Linked DNA regions of Pelodictyon luteolum DSM 273. The protein of the gene in region 1 interacts with the protein of each later gene in a pairwise test. Links are inferred from orthologs where the notes say so. Each region holds a gene or a part of one and is shown in the gene's direction. Other genes may lie near its edges. The genes, in order: def and PLUT_RS01440.

Region 1 (8,698 bases):
GGCTGAAGTTTTTCGATGCAGGCTCGATTTCCCGGATGAGCTTTTTCTCTTCACCCGTCATGTCGAAGAGCCCGTCGACGTTGGAGAGGATGATATGGGCATCGACCTGCATCATCGAGGCGATCAGGCCCGACAGTTCGTCATTGTCGGTGAACATCAGCTCGGTGACTGCGACAGCGTCGTTTTCGTTGACGATGGGGATGATTTTCTGCTGGAGCAGGGCATTCAGACAGGTACGCATGTTGAGGTAGTGCTGGCGGTCGCGGAAGTCCTCCCTGGTGACAAGGATCTGTGCGGCAAGCATGTCGTGCTCTGCGAAGCGGTCGGCGTAAGCGTTGACAAGGCGGATCTGGCCGGTTGCGGCCAGAACCTGGCGGGCTTCCACCGTCGTCATGCTTCCGGATGGCTTGACGATGCTCCTGCCGGCCCCCACGGCGCCCGACGAAACGAGGATAACCTTCACTCCGGCGGAGGCGAGTTCAGCAATCCCCCGGGTGAGATCGGCGATGATTGCAGGATCAAGACGCCCGTCCTTGCCTGTGATGACGTTGGTGCCGACCTTGACGACGATTTTTCTGTAGACCCGATGAGCCTGGTTCATGTCACTGTTATACTGCATGTTGCTGGGAGAGGTGCAGGCCTGCCACGCCGATGATGATAAGCCCGAGAGAGATGATTTTGACGGGGTTGATGGCTTCGGCAAACCATATGACGCCAATCATTGAGACCAATGCCGTTCCCAGTCCCGCCCAAATGGCATAGGACATGCCAATCGGAAGTACTTTCAGGGCCTGTCCAAGCAAGGTAAAACTCAGGGTGTAAAAAATAAAGACAAAAACAGATGGTACCAGCTTTGTGAAGCCGTCGGAAAACTTGAGGCATGTCGTGCCTGCCACTTCAGTGGCAATGGCCATGAATAGTGCTATCCAGTGCATGGTTCAGTGGTGAGGAGGTTTCAACGTCCGATGATTGTTTCCGCGCTCAATATACAAACTCTCACGAGGAGGCGGAGCGTGTTTTCCAGAGTGCCTTCCGGTTTGCCGGCTAGGGAAAAGATGTGCATATTTCCCCACAGGAAACGGCCGGATCCTATTAGTTTTGGTATATGAGTTGTATGAACCTTTCGACGTACGGACGATGCTCCTGACGGGAACCATTGACATGTCGCTGCCCCTGCGCAATCCCGTGCTCCAGTACTCGCTGATACTGCTCATCATCCTGTTCGCTCCGCTGCTTCTCAGCCGCCTCAAGATTCCGAGCCTCATCAGCCTTATCATAGCCGGCGCCGTCGTCGGCCCGCACGGTTTCAACCTTATGCTCCGCGACAGCAGCATCGTGCTGTTCGGTACCGTGGGCCTGCTTTACATCATGTTCATGGCGGGCCTTGAAATCGATGTCGTCGATTTCCGCAAAAATACCCGCAACAGCATCTTTTTCGGGCTGTACACCTTTTTCATCGCACTCAGCTTCGGCATTATGGCTGGTGTATGGCTGCTCGGGCTCTCGGTGCTCTCCGCCACCCTGATCGGGAGCATTCTGGCCTCCCACACCCTCATTCTCTACCCGACGGTCAGCCGGATCGGCATTTCCAGGGACCGCGCGGTCAATATCGCCGTCGGCGGAACCATCATCACCGACACCCTGGCCCTGCTTCTCCTTGCCGTCGTGACCGGCATGTCGTCCGGCTCTCTGTCAAGCGCGTTCTGGATCCGGCTGCTCATCTCCCTCAGTTTCTTTTCCCTTGTCGTACTGCTGGCTTTTCCCGTCATTGCACGATGGTTTTTCAAGCGCTTCGATGACAGCGTCCTGCAGTACCTCTTCGTTCTGGCTCTGGTATTCATGGCGGGCTTTCTTGCCCAGGCGGCCGGTGTCGAGCCCATCATCGGCGCCTTTTTCGCGGGGCTGGCCCTGAACCGCCTGATTCCCCATACTTCGCCCCTCATGAACCGCATCCGGTTCGTCGGCAACGCGATTTTCATCCCGTTTTTCCTGATCGGGGTCGGTATGCTCATCAACATCCGGGGCTTTTTCAGTGACTTCCGGAGCATTTGGGTCGCCATCGTCATCATCGTCGCCGCCGCTTCGGCCAAATACCTTTCGGCCTTTCTTACCCAGAAATTCTTCCGTCTGAGCAACGACCAGCGCAACCTCGTTTACGGACTTATCGGCGCGCATGCCGCAGTTGCCCTTGCAACGGTTCTCATAGGCTACGGCATCGTTACCGGGTACGCCGTTGACGGCTCGCCGGTGCGTCTCCTCGACGAAAGTATCCTTGATGGTACCATTGTCTTCATCCTGGTGACATGTACCATCGCTTCCATCGTCGGAGAGAAGGCTGCCGTGAGGGTGGCAGCAGCGGCCGAAGTTGAGGAAAAACCAGTTGAGTCCTCTTCTTCAGCGACCGAAGAGCGGATTCTCATTCCCCTCAGCCGGCCCGACCAGGTCGACGAGCTCATCAATCTCAGCGTTACCCTGAAGTCGCCAAAAAGCCCCGGCAGCCTCTACGCACTCCATGTCGCCGACGACAGCGTCAGTGATGAAGCTGCTGAAAAGAGCGGGCGGAAGATTCTGGAGAAAGCCGCGGTTGCTGCATCCTCAACCGATAACGCTCTGAACCAGCTGCTGCGTTTCGACAGCGACATCACCAACGGCATATCGGGTGTCATCCGTGAGCACAAGATCACCGACCTCATTCTCGGCCTGCACCAGAAGAGAGGCGGGCTCAGCGACAGTTTCCTCGGGGAGGCCTCCGAAACCCTTCTCAAGCGCGGCAATGTCACGACCTATATCTACCGCCCCGTGCAGTCGCTGGACACTATAAAACGCACCATCCTCATCGTGCCGGCGGGTGCGGAGTACGAGGCAGGTTTCAGGCTCTGGATCGGCAAGATCGCAAGCCTCGTCAAAAACACGGGAGTCCGCCTTGTGGTCTATTCAACGCGCCAGACCATTTCCGTACTGAAAGAGGGCTGGGGTTCGGCAGTCTCAAATGCCGAGTACCGGCAGTTCAGGGACTGGAACGACTTCCTCGCATTGTCCGGTGAGGTGAAGATCGACGACAGCCTCATCATTGTGATGAGCCGGAAGCACGGACGCTCCTACCATCCGGGAATGGCAAAAATTCCCACGCATCTCGGCAAGTACTTCCAGAAAAACAGCTTTATCCTGCTCTGGCCCGTCCAGAGCGAGGCCGAAGAGGCGCCGGTTCCTGAAAATGCCCTGCAGAAAGGCCTCGATACCCTTGAGCGCTTCGGCAGGCTCTTTGGCGGGGCGTACCGACGGATCCACCTGCCGGGCGTGGTCACGAAGAAAAAAGAGTGAGGCTGTAGGGGGGGGGCAGGCCGGGCGGCTATTTTTCGGCTTTCCTGCGGCGCCGGCAGGTTTTGCCTGCGGCATCATCCATGCATTTTCCGAACACCTGGAGACTGAAGCTCCCAAGCTGGAATCCCTGCTCGCGGCAGAGCCGCTCAAGCAGGCCTCCAAGTTCAGCGCTTGCGATTTCAACGACGAGTCCGCACTGTTCACAGACCACATGCAGGTGGTTTGCCACGCCGTGCGACTGTTCGTAGTGGGTATGCTTGTGTCCGAGGTCAATTTTGGCCACGAGGTGGACCCGGAACAGGAGGTCGAGGGTATGATAGACGGTTGCACGCGATATGGCGATGCCCCGGTCCTTCATACGCCGGTATATTTCATCGGCATCGAGATGTGTTCCCGAACCGTACACTTCACGAAGAACCGCGATGCGCTCCGTCGTGCAACGCATCCCCTCTGCTTTCATATACGAGCGGAACAGTGTCTCTGCCTGGCGGGTTGCCGCCTTCGGCTGCCGTTTATTGTCGTCGGTGTCTGCCATATGTGGTTAAATATACAAACTAAAAACAAGAATCGCTGAGCCCCGGCCCGGAGGTGCGCGGGGAGGGGATCGGGGAAAATTGCAGGATATTGTTATTTTCCCCTCACACAGCAGCGTACCGCCTCTTCCGGGGCAACTTTACGGACGTTCCGGAGGTTGGTTCAAACACAGAGAGAGCGGAAACGGCGTGTGGATGTTTTTTGCCGCTGTCCCAGTAAAGATTGAATTGTTGCTCCCATGATTCTGCCGATCAATACATACTCCGATGAAGTCCTTCACCAGAAGGCAAAGCCGCTGAAAGGCGTCGACGCTGACATCTCGTCTCTTATCGATTCTATGTTCGAGTCCATGGAAAACGCTTCGGGCATCGGCCTTGCCGCCCCGCAGGTCGGCTGTTCCATCCGGCTTCTCGTGCTGGATGTTTCCTGCATGAAGTCTTATGAGGATGTGCCGCCGATGGTGGTCATCAACCCCAACGTCCTTGCTGTGCGCGGAAAGAACCTGATGGAGGAGGGGTGCCTCAGTGTTCCCGGCGTGCAGGGCGATGTGCTTCGCCCGTCTGAAATTACCCTGAAATACCGGGACCGGAACTTCCAGGAACATACTGAGGAGTTTTCCGGTATGCTTGCCCGGGTACTGCAGCATGAGATAGACCATCTCAACGGCACGCTTTTCGTTGACAGGATGGAGAAGCGGGACCGTCGCCGGATCCAGCAGGAACTCGACGATATCGCTGCCGGGCTGGTTCCTGCCGACTACCCCATAGCCCGGGAGTGTTCCCGGGGCGGGGAGGGTCCGGCCTGCATGTGACTATGCCTGCCGGCCATGACCCGGCCATTGCAACTCATTGAAAAGAAAGCTCTTTGCCATGCGGATACTGTTTATGGGTACCCCCGAATTCGCCGTTCCTTCGCTCAGGGCGGTTGCCGGTGCCGGCCCGGGATTTGAGGTTGTGATGGTCGTTACCGGTCCCGACCGCCCGCGCCGCAGCAGGAATTCGGCGCCGGAACCGACCCCGGTGAAGCAGGCGGCTCTGGAGCTCGGGCTTCGGGTCCTTGAAGTTGAGGACGTGAAGGATCCTGCTTTTGCCTCAACGGTGCAGGAGCTCCGTCCCGATGTGATCGTTGTTGCGGCGTTCCGGATCCTCCCTCCGGCCGTCTACGGGGCAGCTCGCCTCGGCTCGTTCAACCTTCACGCTTCGCTGCTTCCGGCATACCGGGGAGCCGCTCCCATCAACCATGCACTGATGCAGGGGGATAGGGAGAGCGGAGTCACGACTTTTTTCCTCCAGCAGCAGGTCGATACCGGAAACATCATCCTGAAGCGCAGCACCCCGGTCGGGAGCGATGAGAACGCCACCGAACTTGCCCTGAGGCTCTCTTTCATCGGTGCTGAGGCTGTCCTGGCAACCCTCCGCCTGATAGCGGAAGGGCGTGCCGATGTCTCCCTTCAGGATGAATCAATGGCGTCGAAGGCTCCGAAGCTGACGAGGCAGAACACCAGAATCGACTGGAACCGGAGCGCCGCCGATCTCCACAACTTCATCAGAGGCCTCTCCATGCGCCCTGCTGCCTGGACCACCCTTGGGGGAAAAAGCGTGAAGATCTTCCGCTCCGCCGCGGCGCCCCAGATGTCGCCGTCTTCTCCGTGCGCTCCCGGCTCCCTTCTCATCGACGATGGCAGGCTCTATGCCCGCGGCACTGATGGCTGGATCGAACTGCTTCTCCTGCAGCTTGAGGGCAAGCGACCGATGGAGGCACCGGAGTTCGTCCGGGGGTTCCGTCCGGAGGTGACGGAACCGCAGCTTGTTTGAGGGTCCTGCTGATGTCGCAATCACCGTTATTTTGAGTATATTTTGCACCTTGCAATACAACAGAGAATAAACCGTTTTTTATATGGCCCCGTCCAGTCCGGAAGTCAGCCGCATCAGGAACTTCTGCATCATAGCCCACATTGATCATGGCAAGTCCACTCTGGCCGACCGCCTGCTGGAGATGACCCATACCCTTGACCGCACACAGATGGATTCGGCTCAGGTGCTTGATGACATGGACCTCGAACGCGAACGGGGCATTACCATCAAGAGCCATGCCGTGCAGATGAAGTACTGCTCGGTGGCGGGGGATGACTATACCCTCAACCTCATCGATACCCCGGGTCACGTTGATTTCAGCTATGAGGTCTCGCGTTCCCTTGCCGCCTGCGAAGGCGCGCTGCTTGTCGTCGATGCTACCCAGGGCGTCGAGGCGCAGACCATCGCGAACCTGTATCTTGCCATCGAGGCAGGGCTCGAGATCATACCGGTCATCAACAAGATTGATCTTCCCTCGTCCGATGTCGAGGGCGTCGCCCGCCAGATCATTGATCTCATCGGCATCGAGCGTGAGGAGATCCTGCAGGTGTCGGCGAAGGCAGGGCTCGGCGTGGCCGAGCTGATGGAGGCCATCATCGCCCGCGTTCCCGCTCCGGCTGACAACAGGAAGCAGCCCCTCCGCGCTCTCATTTTCGACTCCGTGTTCGATCCTTACCGCGGCGCGGTGGTCTACCTCCGTATTGTTGACGGCGTGCTTCGTCGCGGCGAGAAGGTCCGCTTCTTCGCCAACGACAAGATCTTCCTTGCCGACGAGATCGGTACCATGGCCCTCAAACGTCAGCCCAAAGAGGTGCTTGAGGCGGGTGACGTCGGTTATCTGATATGCTCCATCAAGGATGTGAAGGACGCCAAGGTGGGCGACACGGTTACCCACGCGGAAGTGCCTGCCGAAAAACGGCTTGCGGGTTACAAGGATGTGAAGCCGATGGTGTTCAGCGGCCTTTATCCTGTAAACTCGAATGAGTTTGAGGATCTCAGGGAGTCGCTCGAAAAGCTCTCCCTGAACGACGCTTCGCTCGTCTATACCCCGGAAACCTCCGTAGCTCTCGGCTTCGGGTTCCGCTGCGGATTCCTCGGCCTGCTTCATATGGAGATCATCCAGGAGCGGCTCGAGCGTGAATATGACATGAACATCATCACCACGGTGCCGAATGTGGAGTACCGGGTGATTATGACGAACGGTGAGACTGTCATTGTCGACAACCCGTCGAAAATGCCCGATACAACGCGCATTGCTCATGTGGAGGAGCCTTATGTCAGCATGCAGATCATCACGCTCGCGGACTATATCGGCAACATCATGAAGCTCGGCATGGAGCGCCGGGGCGAGTACCGGAACACCGACTATCTCGACACCCAGCGCGTCAACATGCACTTCGAGTTCCCCCTGGCCGAAATCGTGTTTGATTTCCATGACCGGCTGAAGTCGATCTCGAAAGGCTACGCGTCGATGGATTACGAGTATATCGGGTACCGCGAGTCGGACCTTGTGAAGCTCGATGTCCTGCTCAACGCCGAGCCGGTCGACGCCCTTTCCATCATCGTGCACCGCTCGAAAGCCTACGACTGGGGTCGCAAGCTCTGCGGAAAGCTGAAGGGCATCATTCCGAAGCAGATGTACGAGGTTGCCATCCAGGCGGCCATCGGCAGCCGGATCATTTCTCGCGAAACGATTTCAGCGATGCGCAAGAACGTGCTTGCCAAGTGTTACGGCGGTGACATCAGCCGCAAACGCAAGCTTCTCGAGAAGCAGAAAGAGGGCAAGAAGCGCATGAAGCAGGTCGGACGTGTCGAAGTGCCCCAGGAGGCGTTCCTTGCGATCCTCAACATCGACGAATAAGCCGGAACGATAGATCGAGGGATGAAAAAGAGCGGTATGACGCAGGATCGTCCCGAAAAAAACGTCAAAAAATCGGTGTGTCATTACTCCGCATTTCAGCAATCGTAACCCAATAAGCCACTTGAATACAGCAGAGAACAGCCGCATGAAAAAGCATTCGAGAGAGTGGATGGAAGCGCTCATCATTGCCGCGATATTTGCTTCCCTTCTGCGGGTGTTTGTCGTCGAGTCCTACCGGATCCCTACCGGTTCGATGGAAAAAACCCTCATGGCGGGCGACTTCATTTTCGTGAACAAGTTCATTTACGGAGCCAGGGTACCCTTCACCGATCTCCAGCTTCCCCGTGTCGAGGGCGTGTCACGTGGCGATATCTTTGTGTTCAAGTATCCCCATGACCGTTCACTCAACTACATCAAGCGGTGCGTGGCAACAAGCGGTGACACCCTCGAAATCCGCAACAGACACCTGTATGTCAACGGCAGTGAGGCTGCTCTTCCCCCTGACGGACAGTTCATCGGCATTGAGATGCAGCCTGGAGAGAGCGATTCGATGATTTTCCCGCGATTTTCGGGTTTCAACAAAGACAATTACGGACCGGTCAGAATCCCCGGAAAGGGCGATGTCATTACCCTTAACGAACAGACGCTGCCGATGTACGCCTGGCTGATCTCCGATGAGGGACATTCGGTCGGGATACACAGCGGCACAGTCTTTATTGACGGCGTTCCGGCTTCGTCATACACCATCGGGGACGACTACTATTTCGCCATGGGCGACAACCGCGACAACAGTCTCGACAGCCGTTTCTGGGGGTTTGTCCCATCAAAGGACATCCTCGGGCGCGCACTGCTTGTCTACTGGTCCTGGAATCCCAATCTTTCGCTGCTGACCGATCCGGTTGAGAAACTGGCCTCAATAAGATGGCAGCGGGCGGGGCTCGTCATTCACTGAGCCGGGCCGCCGGAACGTTGGGGCGGGGGAGCGCAGTAGGTGAGAATACTGTCGCAGACCGCTCTCTGTCTTGCCTCACGCATCGGGCCGCTGAAGACCAGCCGGCCGAGATCCGGGCAGGGGAACGCCATGCTGAGGATTGCTTGCGGCCGTGCCTGGCTGTTGCCGTCGGCGGGA
Region 2 (8,733 bases), 1.4 Mb from region 1 along the record:
ACATTGCCTGTGGCGCTGAGGATCATCTTCGAGGGGCGGTAGTGTTCCCGGATGAACGCCGTGAGGTGGCTGGCCGATATTCCCTCTACGCTCTCCATGGTTCCGAGTATCGGCCGTCCCAGCGGGTGGCGGGGGAAGGATCGGAGGTCAAACTCCTCGAACACCATCTCTTCCGGCGCGTCCTCCACGCTGCTGATCTCCTCCAGTACCACCTCTTTTTCCTTCTCGATCTCTTCGGGAGGGAACACCGGGTCCGATACGAGATCGGCGAGCAGTTCGAACGAAGCCTCCAGGTGCCGGCTGAGGCAGCGGAGGTAGATGCAGGTATGTTCCTTGGTGGTCCAGGCGTCAAGGTAGCCGCCGTGCTTTTCGATGTCCCGTGCGATGTCCAGATAGGAGCGGCGTCCGGTGCCCTTGAAGATGGCATGTTCGATGAAATGCGCGAGCCCCGCGGCGTCTTCGGGGTCGTCGCGCGAGCCGGCTTCAATGAGGATGCCGAGCGTCACACTCTCAACCGACGCCACGCGGTCCGTCACGACCCTCAGGCCGTTGGGGAGCCGTTCCTCAATAACCGCTTCATTGGTATGTGTCGCTCTCTGCTGCCGCATCATCCGAAAAATTTCTGGTCCTCTTCATTGGAATTGAGAGCAATGTAGTTTTTATTCTTATGTTTAAAAACAGAGGCGCTCACTGGCGGAGCGTGCGCCCTTCCGGAGGGGCCGAACTACCTTATAGCCGATTCATGTCCACTGCATCCATTGCCATTACCGGCGCGACCGGTTACATAGGTTCGCAGCTGCTGCTTTCGCTCATGAGGGGTGCCGGCGGCGGTGAGGGGGTGCGGATCGTTGCCCGTGAGGGCTCGGACTGCTCCTTTTCGGGCACCCTTCCCGTGGAGGTCGTGCGGGCGGACATCCTGAACCAGCCTGCGCTTGATCTGGCATTCCGGGGCATCGACACCGTGTTCCACTCTGCGGGGCTGATTTCCTATACGAAGCGCCACACTGGCGAGCTCTACGACGTCAATGTCCTCGGCACCCGAAACGTGGTGAACGCATGCCTCAACGCCGGGGTCCGGCGTCTGGTCGTCACCAGCTCGATGGCCGCGGCCGGCGCCACCGAGGATGGTTCGCCGGTCGGTGAATCGGCTTCTTTCCAGGACTGGCAGCGCCGGAACGGGTACATGGAGTCGAAGCATCTTGCCGAACTCGAGGTCTTGCGCGGAGCCGCCGAGGGGCTTGAGGCCGTCATGGTGAGCCCGGGGGTTGTCATCGGCCGGGACCCCTCGAATCCTGCGTCGAAGAGCTCATCGAACGATGTCCTGCGCCTCATCTATCAGGGACGCATCCCGGTGCATCCGACGGGCGGTACCGGTTTTGTCGATGTTTCTGACGTCGTCGACGCCCTCATTGCCGGATGGCGCCTCGGCCGCAGCGGTGAACGTTATCTGGTGGTGGGCCACAATATGACTTTCAAGGAGCTTTACCTGCGCATCGCTGAGCTTCCCGGCAGCCGCACGCGCCCCACCATCGCCCTACCGGGTCCCATCGGCTCCTTGGCAGGCATCGGCGGCGAACTCTATTCCTGGATCTCAGGCCGCCCGTCGTTCATCAGCATTGAGAGCATCCGCCTTGCCGGGCGGAGGGCTTCATACAGCAACATGAAATCAACGGAGGAACTTCAGGTCAGCTACCGGCCGCTTGAAGAGACTCTCTTAAGCGCAGTAACCTGAAGGGCCGGTTTTTTTCGTTCACCATACCCCTAAATGCACCATGGCTACACCCAGACCCGCAGAGACCGCCCCAGGCGTTGATCCGGCAAAACTCAAACAGCTGAACCTCGCTGTCGAAGCCCTTGAAAAGCAGTTCGGCAAAGGTGCCATCATGCGCCTCGGGGACGATTCGGCAGTGATGCAGGTCCAGTCGATTTCAACCGGATCGATGACCCTCGATTTCGCTCTTGGCGTCGGAGGCCTTCCGCGCGGCAGGGTGACGGAGATATACGGCCCCGAATCGTCCGGCAAAACCACCCTTGCGCTTCATGTCATCGCCGAAGCCCAGAAGGCCGGCGGCATCGCCGCTCTTGTTGATGCTGAGCACGCTTTCGACCCCAGCTATGCCCGCAAGCTCGGGGTTGACATCAATGCCATGCTGATCAGCCAGCCGGAGTCCGGCGAGCAGGCGCTCTCCATTGTTGAAACACTCGTGCGCAGCGGCGCGGTCGACGTGGTCGTTGTCGATTCCGTTGCAGCCCTTGTGCCTCAGGCGGAGCTTGAGGGAGAGATGGGAGACAGCGTGGTCGGTCTGCAGGCCCGGCTCATGAGCCAGGCGCTGCGCAAACTTACCGGCGCCATCTCCAAGTCGAGCAGCGTCTGCATCTTCATCAACCAGCTGCGCGACAAGATTGGCGTCATGTACGGAAGCCCGGAAACAACCACCGGCGGCAAGGCGCTCAAGTTTTATTCCTCTATCCGGCTCGATATCCGCAAGATTGCCCAGCTGAAAGACGGCGACGAAATCATCGGCAACCGCACGAAGGTTAAAGTGGTCAAGAACAAGGTTGCGCCTCCTTTCAGGATTGCCGAGTTCGATATCCTTTACGGGGAGGGCATCTCCCTCATGGGCGAGTTGATCGATCTTGCCGTGGAGTTCGGTGTGGTCAAGAAGGCTGGTTCATGGTTCAGCTACGGCCCGGACAAACTCGGTCAGGGACGCGAAGCCGTGAAGAAGGCGCTGCGCGAAGACCCCGAGCTTTTCAAGAAGGTGCACAGCCAGGTGAAGGATGTCATGACCGGCAACCCGGAGGCCCTGCAGCCCTGACGGCATGAAAATCGGAAAGCTCGACATCGACCGCCCCGTCATCCTCGCCCCCATGGAGGATGTGACCGACCGCGCGTTCCGGCAGCTCTGCAAGCGCCACGGGGCGGACATCGTCTATACGGAGTTTGTCAGTGCCGAGGCGCTCAGGCGGGGCATTGAAAAGACCGTCCGGAAACTGAAGGCGGATCCGGTTGAGCGGCCCCTGGCTGTGCAGATTTTCGGCAGCACGGTGGAGTCGATGGTGGAGGCTGCGGTGATTGCCGAAGAGTTCCAGCCGGATTACCTTGACATCAATTTCGGATGCCCGACGAAGAAGGTTGCCGGGAAGGGCGCCGGGGCTGCGCTGCTGAAAGAGCCGGAAAAGATGGCTGCCATTGCCGAGGCCGTGGTGAAAGCCGTCCGGCTGCCGGTGACGGCCAAGACCCGGATCGGCTGGGACCACGAATCGATCAACATTCTCGATGTGCTCCGGCGCCTCGAGGACGCCGGCATTCAGGCCCTCGCCCTGCACGGACGGACCCGGAGCGACATGTACAAAGGCAAAGCTGACTGGGGGTGGATTGCGGAGGCCAAACGGCATGCCCGCATTCCCCTTATCGCCAACGGTGACGTCTGGAGTCCCGAAGACGCACTGAGGATGTTCCTGGAAACCGGCGCCGACGGGGTGATGATCGGGCGGGGCTCGATCGGCAACCCGTTCATCTTTTCCGGGACGAAGCATCTCCTGAAAACCGGCACCCCGCCGCCTCCACCCGACTTCAGACTGCGCATCAAGGCAGCCATCGAGCACCTGCAGCTCTCGGTGGAGTTCAAGGGTGAGAAATACGGGACGCTTGAAATGCGACGTCATTATGCCACCTACCTGAAAGGCCTGCCGAAAGTATCGGTGGTGCGCAACAAACTGGTGCGCGAGGAGGATTGGCGGGCAGTGGAGAGTATCCTGCTCGAGTACCGCGAAGAGTGTGAGGGCTATGCCCGGGAGGGGCGGATCCGCGAGCATGCGGAGTACCTCAACGACCATTCAGATAAACTTGTATTGAACTATAAAGCATCGAACACAACCATATGAGCAGTTCCGAGAAAAAGTGCCGGGTAGCCATACTCGGCGCGACCGGCCTTGTTGGCCGCACCATGCTGCAGGTCCTTGAAGAGCGGAATTTTCCCGCAACCGACATCATTCCGCTCGCTTCGGCAAGGAGCGCCGGTCAGAAGGTGACGTTCCGTGGAAAGGAGTACGTGATTTGCGTGCCTTCCGCCGAAGCGTTCAGCGGGATCGACATCGCGCTCTTTTCAGCAGGCGCTTCCGCCAGCCGCCAGTGGGCTCCTGTGGCGGCAGCCGAAGGCGCGGTCGTCATCGACAACTCTTCCGCATTCAGGATGGACGAGGGCATCCCGCTCGTCGTTCCCGAGGTGAACCCCGGAGACATTTTCGCTGCAGACGGCAGTGCGGCCAAGATCATTGCCAACCCCAACTGCTCGACCATCCAGATGGTCGTTGTGCTCAAACCGCTCATGGACCGTTACGGGCTCAGCCGGGTGATTGTCTCGACCTACCAGTCGGTGACCGGAAAGGGCAAGGCGGGGCGCGATGCCCTGGAGAGCGAGCTTGCCGGAGAGCGCCAGGAGCAGTTCACCCATTTCCACCAGATCGCCTTCAACGCCGTGCCGCAGATCGACGTTTTCACCGACAACGGCTACACGAAGGAGGAGATGAAGATGGTCAACGAGACCCGGAAAATCATGGGTGATTCCTCTCTCAGCGTCTCCCCGACCACGGTCCGTATTCCGGTGTACGGCGGACACGGCGAATCGCTCAACATCGAGCTGAAAAGCGACTTCGACATTGAAGAGGTGAAGGAACTGCTCGGCCGGTCCCCCGGTATCGTCCTGCAGGACGATCCGTCGGCACGCGTCTACCCCATGCCGCTGACGTCGTATGAAAAGGATGAGGTGTTTGTGGGAAGGATCCGGCCCGACTACTGGCATCCGAAGACCCTCAACCTCTGGATCGTCGCCGACAACCTTCGCAAGGGCGCGGCTACCAACGCCGTACAGATCGCCGAGGTGGTAGCGGCCGGAAGGCCGTAGTCATGCAAGCACAAGGATCGCTGACATGATGGCGTTCAGTGCTGAGGGTGATTGAAGGGTTTTCTGCGCCATTCCGCTGATTGAGACCGTCCGTGGCAGCGCCTGGGGCTGCAGCGGGCATGCGCTTTCCCGGCTGATGAGCTCCACCATTGCCCGGTCCGCCAGAGCGCCCCGGGTCTGCACCGGGGTGCCGGGCGGAAGAGCGGCTTCTGCGATCTCCTTCAGTGCGAAATATGCGGTTTCATCCCGGTTGAGCACACGGCGGTGGCTGAAATGGCTAATTGCACCGCAGGATGCCACCACAAGGAGCACGTGTGAGCCGGACAGTTCAAGAAGGACCGTCTGCCCTTCCGACATCTTCGATATCCCCACTGCCGTTTTCAGCGGCGTGCTGTCGCCGGAAATGGCGTGCCGGCTGCTGAACGCCCCGGCAATGCCTTTTGCCGGGGCCTCCGGCCAGAACATGAGCAGCTTTTTACCCTGCAGCCCGCCTGCACTCTCTTCCAGAAAGGGCAGGACGTCGCAGCCGTAGTGACCGGGTTCGTCGAGAAAGTAAGATGCTTCAAGGCGGCTGTACCCCCTGCACTCTTCATCGGTTGCGTCCAGGGGGAAATAAGCCGGAAGTGGATGGTAGGTATCGTGAGCGATGCAGAGAGAAAGCGGCTCGCCGGACCATTTGGCGGCATGTTCCGAGAGCTTTTTCAGCGCCCGCTGTCCTTTCGGGGTGGCGAGGAGGGCGTAGCCGGCAGGAACGGTCCTGCATTCTGTGAGGATGAACCCATCCCCTCCGCTCGTTTTGAGCCTGACGATGCTGCTTTCGGCTGCATCGACTGCGCAGGCTACGATGCTTCTCGTCATTGGTCGATGCTCAGGTGCTTTTTGAGGACTTCAAGTTTTTTCTTTCCTACTCCCTTTACCTCGAGGAGCGCATCGTAGGACTCGATGTGCCCATGGTGCGCCGTCCTGAAGTCGATGAGCCGCCCCGCCATGACCGGTCCGACACCCGGGATCTGCTGCAGTTCAGTGCTGGTGGCGCTTGTGAATGAAACGGTTCCGGTGAAGGGCTCCTTCTTCGCCCGGCGGGGCGTTGATTCAAAGCCTCCGGTGCTTTTTTCCAGGGCGATGCTTTTTCTGACGGCCTCATCCACACGGCCTTCATCAAGCCTGGCTGCCTTGATCAGGCTGTCGGCCTCCCTGTCGCTGAAGACAGCTGCCTCGGCTTGCCGGACGGCATCCGATTCCAGCTCCACTGCATGCATGGTACGGAGTATGGCGCCGAACACCAGAAAAGCCAGAAGGGTCGAGACTGCGACAACTTCCGCTCTCGTCAGGCTCAGCTTTTCTGAAAGTCGTTCGAACGGGTTCATACCAGAGGGGGTCTCTTTTATGTTCAAGATAAGAAATAGATGGTACTATCCTGTTGTATCGGCATCGTTCACCTGCTGAAGCAGGCGTTTCCGTATACAGCGCATGATGAAGCGGCCCCGTTGTATGCTGTCGCGGGCCCGTGGTGCCGTCCTGCAGTACGGAACGGCTGTGCATGGAATGAGGGGCTGCCGGGCGTCTTTATACAACGGTCCGCAGGACGCGCGCTGAAACGGAGGTGAGGAGTTCATAGCTGATGGTGCCGGCCCGCGAGGCAAGTTCCTCTGCCCTCATCCCGTCCCAGCCGAAGAGGACGGCACGGTCGCCGACCCTGACATCGCTTTCGGTACCGAGGTCGACCATGATCTGGTCCATGGTGATGGTGCCGACCTGCGGGTAGGTGATGGCGTTGATGCTGACGGTGGCTTTCCCTGAAAGCGACCGGTGGTAGCCGTCGGCGTATCCAGCCGCTATGGTGGCGATTATCCGTGGTCCCGCTGCCTTCCATGTACGGTTGTAGCTGATGGTGGTGCCGGCCGTGACGGTTTTCAGGAAGACGACCCGGGCTTCTACCTGCATGACCGGCTTTACATCCAGCCGCAGATGGGCATCGTTTGAGGGGTGGCAGCCGTAGAGGAGGATGCCGGGGCGGACCATGTCGAAGGTGGCGTCCGGTTCAGAGAGGATGGCGCCGCTGTTGGCTGCGTGTTTCAGGACCCTGCGGCCGGAGGCATGTTCGTACTCTCCGGTGAAAGCCCTGAACGCTTCGAGCTGTTTTCGGGTGAATGCCCTGTCAAACGAACTGTCGGCGAAGTGGGTGTAGATTCCCCTGAGCTCGATATGCGGGCAGCGGGGGAGTTCCTGCAGGACCTGTTTGGCTTCAGCGGGAGAAAGCCCGAGCCGTCCCATGCCGGTGTCGACCTTCAGATGGACGCCGATGGTGGCGCCGGCTCCCGATGCCACAGCCTCTGCCGCCCTGAGGGTTGCGGGGTCGCAGACGGTCATCTCTATGCCGTGCTCCAGGTAGGAGGGTATCTGGGACGGCAGGGGGGAGGAGAATGAGAGGATGGCGGCAGGCCTCTTTAGAGAGCCGCAGGTCCTGAGTTCAATGGCTTCATGGATGTTGGCCACCCCGAAATGTCCTATGCCTTCAGCCAGAAGAGCGCGGGCCGTCTCACGGGCGCCGTGCCCGTATGCGTTCGCCTTCACGACGGCCATCAGCGGCACGCCGGCCTTCTTTCTGATGAGCCGGGCATTCTCTTGCAGGTGCTGAAGCCTGATGAGGGCTTCAGCCATGGGTTCGGGTGCATTGGGGCACATAGGCGGTGCGTGGCACTTCGGTTTACTGGATTTCTTGCAAAGTATTAAAAATTATGCGGATTTTCAGCAGCGCCGGAGCGGGGTAGATGGCGCCTGCTGACTGAAAAAGGAATAATTTGAGTACCTTTGAGCATGCAAAGAGTTGCTTTGCCCTGAATCGAGACGGTTCGTTCAGTGGTTTTGTATATTTTCATCTGACTATCGGGAAGGGGCCTCTTTCCCTCCTGCAACCACTATTCTCGACAGCATGCCGATGCCGAACAACGATATCCTCGGACTCAAGACAGAGACCCCGATGGTGCTCCTGCGCCAGATGCCGCGCCAGATGCAGGCGAAGGTCATGGCGAAGCTCGAGTACATGAACCCCGCATGTTCCCACTACTACCGGGTTGCGGCGGCAGTGGTGCGCGATGCCGAGGAAAAGAATCTCATCCACCCCGGCATGACGCTCGTCGACTGGACCTATGGCAACAGCGGCATTGCACTTGCCATGGCTGGTGCGAGCCGCGGCTACAAGCTGCTGCTGGTCGCTCCCGACAAGATCTCTCGCGAAAAACAGGATGTACTGCGGGCCATCGGCGCCGAGCTGGTCATCACCCCTTCGGATGCCCTGCCGGGTGAGGCGCGAAGCTGCATGAACGTGGCCGAAAGCCTTGTCGGGAACCTCTCTAACGCCTTTTTCGCCGGCATGTACGACCACCCCCTCAACTTCGAGGTGCACCGGGACTCCACCGGCCCTGAGATCTTCAGCCAGACGGACGGGGCCATCACCCACGTATTTGTTCCGCTCAGCTCCGCAGCCATGGCATCGGGGGTCGGTGCGTTCCTCAAGTCAAAGAACCCCGCGATCCGCCTGATCGGTGTCGAGCCCGTGGGATCGGTATTTGCCGGACTTCTCAAGAGCGGCGTGCCGGGCCCGGCCGCTTTTTCTGAACTTGAGGAAATCGGTGCAGCAACGCCGCCCAGGTTCTGGGATCCTTCACTTATCGACGAGGTCGTGCAGGTATCGGACGAAGACGCCATGAACTGCGGGCGGGCACTGCTCCGGACCGAGGCCGTGTTTGCCGGCAGCGCCTCCGGCGCCGTCATGATGGCAGCTCTCAATGCGGCCTCCGGCCTTGGACCCGACGCCACGGTTGTG

The links.
Region 2: the proteins of def (region 1) and PLUT_RS01440 interact in binary tests that used the Escherichia coli proteins (3 or more experiments, as listed by UniProt). The link is inferred for Pelodictyon luteolum DSM 273 from one-to-one orthologs.

The regions. Positions count from the first base shown.
Region 1 is NC_007512.1:1,654,567-1,663,264, reverse strand. Bases 2,916-5,879 are described here. They hold def (peptide deformylase), read left to right. Parts: upstream 2,916-4,093; coding sequence 4,094-4,666; downstream 4,667-5,879. Other genes in these bases: lepA (translation elongation factor 4), read left to right, coding at 5,752-5,879; fmt (methionyl-tRNA formyltransferase), read left to right, coding at 4,725-5,669; PLUT_RS07635 (Fur family transcriptional regulator), read right to left, coding at 3,350-3,856; PLUT_RS07640 (cation:proton antiporter), read left to right, coding at 2,916-3,321. Outside these bases: proB (glutamate 5-kinase), read right to left, coding at 1-619; PLUT_RS07645 (DMT family transporter), read right to left, coding at 609-935; more of PLUT_RS07640, read left to right, coding at 1,138-2,915; more of lepA, read left to right, coding at 5,880-7,569; lepB (signal peptidase I), read left to right, coding at 7,715-8,521; PLUT_RS07610 (hypothetical protein), read right to left, coding at 8,515-8,698. UniProt on the Escherichia coli protein: Removes the formyl group from the N-terminal Met of newly synthesized proteins. Requires at least a dipeptide for an efficient rate of reaction. N-terminal L-methionine is a prerequisite for activity but the enzyme has broad specificity at other positions.
Region 2 is NC_007512.1:278,966-287,698, forward strand. What follows is about bases 2,897-5,895. They hold PLUT_RS01440 (aspartate-semialdehyde dehydrogenase), read left to right. Parts: upstream 2,897-3,884; coding sequence 3,885-4,907; downstream 4,908-5,895. Other genes in these bases: dusB (tRNA dihydrouridine synthase DusB), read left to right, coding at 2,897-3,888; PLUT_RS01445 (hypothetical protein), read right to left, coding at 4,908-5,765; PLUT_RS01450 (ComEA family DNA-binding protein), read right to left, coding at 5,762-5,895. Also shown: PLUT_RS01420 (M16 family metallopeptidase), read right to left, coding at 1-611; PLUT_RS01425 (NAD-dependent epimerase/dehydratase family protein), read left to right, coding at 743-1,732; recombinase RecA, read left to right, coding at 1,773-2,819; more of dusB, read left to right, coding at 2,824-2,896; more of PLUT_RS01450, read right to left, coding at 5,896-6,274; alr (alanine racemase), read right to left, coding at 6,474-7,568; PLUT_RS01460 (pyridoxal-phosphate dependent enzyme), read left to right, coding at 7,846-8,733.